2 regions of the Arthrobacter sp. MOO21 genome follow, and region 2 is predicted to be linked to the other one. Evidence: riboswitches for the same ligand, from Rfam matches in the RefSeq annotation. Region 2 holds a riboswitch; the other holds the start of a gene.

Region 1 (2,195 bases), 1.7 Mb from region 2:
GTCCGAATGCCTGAGGATGCGGACCTTTGACTGCAGCAGCACGACGGCGGCCAGGCGCCGCTCAAAAACGGGCCGGGCACCGGGTCTGGGCTGGCCCCAGAGCGCGGAAGCGAGCATGACCGTGCCGTCGTGGTCAAGGGCCTTGAATTTGCGCAAGGCATCGCGCACGGTACCGCGGACCGCCCCCACGGACGAGCCGTAGGAGGCAAGGGCCCCGCCCAGCCTGCTGCCGACGTCGTCCGCCCGGTACCAGGCGCCCTCGTTCTGGAGGGTCCGGTCGATGAACTCCGCCGCAGCAGCCACCGTATCCGTGGCACCGGTCATTGTCCCCGCCCCGCCGCGGCATGCCGGATGCAATAAGGGGTCCACGGCCGGGCTTCCAGCCGGCCCTCGGCGATGGGCTCCCCGCACACGGCACAGATACCGTAGGTGCCGGCGGCGATCCGGTCCAGGGCCGCCACCACCTGGTCCAGGCCCGTGGAACTCTGCTTCAGGAGGGCCGACGCCTGGGAGAGCTCAAAGGCAATCGTGGCGCCCTCGGGGTCGTGCTCGTCGTCGACGTTCGAGTCCTGGCGCGCCGAATTCGCCGCCGCGATATCTGCCCGGAGCGCGGGCAGCAACGCCGACCTCCGTTCCCGCTCCTGCTCGAGCAGCACCCGGAACCGTTCAACGTCTGGCATAGGGAAAGCCTAGCGCCCCCTCAGTAACAGTTCCCGGATACGAGTGGTTCCAGACGCCGCACGGGGAGTCATCGTTGGCACCGCCGTTACCGGTGATGCGCCGGGCACCGACGGGGGCCGGGCTGGCGCGGCTTCCGGGAGCCTTGATCCTGGTCACGGTGAGGGGCATAGTGCCGAAACTCACGTGGGTGCTTACCCGGCCTTGGCGGAGGTTGCTGCTGAAGAGTTACCAAACTATCCCAGGCACGCAGCAGCAGCAGGCCAAAGTGGGGCATCAAGACGATTGCTGAATTCGAGAGGACAGCATCGCATGTTATCCAAATGTGACAATTGGCCCGAGCGCGGGTTATGGTCGGATGGTGTCCCTCCCAGACGGGACATTCCCATCAGCTTGCCGAGCCCTGCCGCTGACCCGGGATTCGATCGTTTCCAGCTGGCAGGGACGGGGGAACCACATTTCCATGGCCTCTTGAGGCCTTGGGGTTAAGTCGAATAGCGCCTCCGTCCGTCGCGGGTGCTTTCGGCCGGGCATCTCCAGCCCGAACCCGACAGCTCACCCCGCAGGCATGGGAGAGGCGATCAACCGTGTCAAAAATTTCCAATGCAGCCCGTCACCGCGCGACTCCGGCCCGCTCAATTGTGCTCGAGGGCCTCGCCGCGACAGCAAAGTCCCAGGCCCGCTCGCTGGGCCGCCCGGCGCTCGCAGTGGCAGCAGCATCCGGTATTGCCTTCGGGGTCGGTGCGCCGGCCCACGCAGGTGTAACCGCCCCGGACACCACAGGGCAGACTAACGTCGAAGCCGCCGCCGCGCCCGCCGCGCAGGTGGCAGCACCGGCCGCCGCTGCCGCCACCGTCCACACGGTGGTCTCCGGCGATACCCTGGGCGCCATCGCGGCAGCCTACGGTGTTGGCCTGAACGACGTCCTGTCCGCCAACGGGCTGGGACTGTCCTCGATCATCTACCCGGGTGACCAGATCCAGATTCCGGGTGCCGGCTACGTTGCGGCAGCCCCGGCACCTGCTCCGGCACCCGCTGCCGCCCCGGCCCCCGTGACGGCGGCTGCGGCGTCCACCCCGGTGAACACCGGGATGAACATGTCCTACGCGTCGGCCACCCCGGCCTCCACCGGTACCGGTACGGGAGCCGCGATCCTCGCTTCGGCCTACGGCCAGCTGGGTGTCCAGCAGGACTGCACCGCCATGGTGGAGAAGGCCCTGCGCTCCGTGGGCAAGTCTGTGGGCGATCTGGCCCCCACCCAGTTCTTCCAGTACGGCAGTGTGGTGGGCAGCCCGGCCCCCGGTGACCTCATCATCACCTCCGGCCACGTTGGCGTGTACGCCGGCAACGGCCAGGTGGTCAGTGGCGGCGTCAACGGCTACACCACCGAGGTACACTCCATCAGCTGGCTCGGCGGCTACTCCGCGGTCCGCGTAGCCTAACCACCGCGCGGTTTAAAGAAGGGCGGCGGCCGGGACTCCCGGCCGCCGCCCTTCTGTGTTCAGGTCCCGCAGAAG
Region 2 (2,195 bases):
TTCGTGGCCGATGCCTCCCATGAGCTCCGGACCCCGCTGACGGCGATCCGCGGTTATACCGAACTGATGCGCATGACTGAGACCCTTACCGAAGACGGCTGGAAGTCGCTGGGTCGGGTGCAAAGCCAGTCCGAGCGGATGACGGCGCTGGTGGAGGACCTGCTGCTGCTGGCCAGGCTGGACGAAGGCAAGACGCCCGACACCACCGACGTGGATCTGACCCAACTCGTGGTCGAAACCGTCAGTGACGAAAAGGTGATGGCACCGGACCACACCTGGCAGCTGCAGTTGCCCGACGAACCCGTCTCCGTCCGCGGGGACACCATCCAACTGCACCAGGTACTGGCAAACCTGCTCTCGAATGCACGCAAGCACACGCCCGTGGGCACCACGGTGACTACCGGTGTGATGCGCTCGGCCGACGGCAGCGTGGTGGTCACTGTGACCGACGACGGGCCAGGTATCCCTGCGGAGTTCCAGGGCAGGATCTTCTCGCGCTTCGCCCGGGCGGACGCAGCCCGTTCCGGCGCGGAAGGCTCATTCGGGGAGGGTTCGTCCGGGCTGGGGCTTTCCATCGTGGAGTCGATCGTCAAAGCCCATGGCGGCACCGTGGAACTGGCCTCCCGGCCCGGCAGGACAGAGTTCGCCGTGCGCCTTCCCGGAACCAGGCGCTGACAACGCAGCAAGCGTTAAGCCACTGCCAGCAACAACGGCCACTGCGGGGCTGATAACGACTGGTGACGGCGTGCAACGCGACGCGCCACTCATCGTGACTTCCGTTACCTAAATGTGACTTAAGCGCTGGCTTCCTGTACCGTCGATTGAGTGCGGCCCGCGTTCGGACCGCAATCCCGGGTTGACGCCAAGCTCTGCCACTTCCCGGATTCCGCTTTAGCAACGGCAGAGGCGGGGGACCCACCGTCCCGGGCATTGACTGCCCTTGGGGTTAAGCAGCACGTGTTCATTCCGTGCTGCCGGATGCCCTCATCCGAACCCGACAGCTAACTCCGCAGGTGTGAGAGGCGATAGACCATGTCCAAAAACACGGCAGAACCCTGCCTGCAGTCCAAGTCAAAACACCGGGCCAAACCCGAGGCGGCCAAGAAGAGCACCCTCGGCCGGCGGGCCGCCATCCTGGCGGCGTCCTGCGCCGTGCTGGTTGGCGTAGGCGCCGCGGGCCAGGCCACCAGCAGCATCGCGCCGGTGTCGGCCACTGGGGCACACTCTTCCACAGCAGCTTCCGACGCCCAAATGAGCATCGAGAAGAGCGAGATCCGGTCGAATCCGGCAGCGACCCCCGCTCCCGCGCCTATCAGCGTGGCACCCCAGGCCGCCGAGCCGGCACCTGCTCCGTCCGCTCCCCCTGTTGAGGCGGCACCTGCTCCCGCCCCCGCGCCCGAGCCGGCTCCCGCCGTCGCGGTCAATGATCCTGCCGGCGCCCAGGCATACGCGGCCAGCCAGCTGGCATCCTTTGGCTGGAGCGCCGACCAGATGCAGTGCCTGAAGACGCTGTGGACCAAGGAATCGGACTGGACCACCACGGCCACCAATGCCAGCAGCGGAGCCTACGGCATCGTGCAGTCGTTGCCGGCCGAAAAGATGGCCGCCGCCGGCGCGGATTACCTCACCAACTACCGCACCCAGATCAACTGGGGCCTGGACTACATCAAGAAGAGCTACGACTCTCCCTGTGGCGCCCTGAACTTCCACCTGGCCCACAACTGGTACTAGGAGCCACCCACGCGTGCCGCCAGGCGCGTAACCCAGCACCCGCAGCAGCCCTCATCCCTGGATGCGGGCTGCTGCCGCGTTAATCAGCCTGCAGCCTGCCCCGCGTTCCGCCACGGGATGTACTGGACAGCCCACTTGTTGCCGTCCGGATCTGCGAAGTACACAAAGTGGCCCCACGGCAGCACTTCAACATCACTGACGTCCACACCGTTGTTCTTCAGGTGGTCGTGCGCTTCCTGGATATCGTCGACCACCATCTGAAGAACGGTTCCCGTGCCGGCAGGGGCGTCCAAAAGCCCCTCGCCCATACAGATGGAGCAGGCAGAGCCAGGCGGCGTCAGCTGTACAAAGCGGACGTCGTCCGAAGGCCGCTCGTCATAGTCCGCGTTGAAACCCACCTTGTTGACATAGAAGTCCTTGGCGCGGTCAACGTCGGATACGGGGACAAAGACAAGTTCGAGTTT

Evidence for each region. A riboswitch is a leader RNA that binds a small molecule or an ion and turns the genes downstream of it on or off. The one in region 2 is predicted to bind cyclic di-AMP.
Region 1: linked by a shared signal. The riboswitch ahead of AC2JAJ_RS17185 (LysM peptidoglycan-binding domain-containing protein) and the one ahead of AC2JAJ_RS04245 (aggregation-promoting factor C-terminal-like domain-containing protein) in region 2 are both predicted to bind cyclic di-AMP.

The regions. Positions count from the first base shown of each region.
Region 1 is NZ_CM170671.2:3,689,133-3,691,327, reverse strand. It holds gene AC2JAJ_RS17195 (DNA alkylation repair protein) at 1-324, opposite strand, end outside; gene AC2JAJ_RS17190 (TraR/DksA family transcriptional regulator) at 321-680, opposite strand; cyclic di-AMP (ydaO/yuaA leader) riboswitch at 1,073-1,262, shown strand; gene AC2JAJ_RS17185 (LysM peptidoglycan-binding domain-containing protein) at 1,266-2,120, shown strand; gene AC2JAJ_RS17180 (protein adenylyltransferase SelO) at 2,180-2,195, opposite strand, start outside.
Region 2 is NZ_CM170671.2:942,579-944,773, forward strand. It holds gene AC2JAJ_RS04240 (sensor histidine kinase) at 1-675, shown strand, start outside; cyclic di-AMP (ydaO/yuaA leader) riboswitch at 868-1,027, shown strand; gene AC2JAJ_RS04245 (aggregation-promoting factor C-terminal-like domain-containing protein) at 1,033-1,731, shown strand; gene AC2JAJ_RS04250 (glyoxalase superfamily protein) at 1,815-2,195, opposite strand, start outside.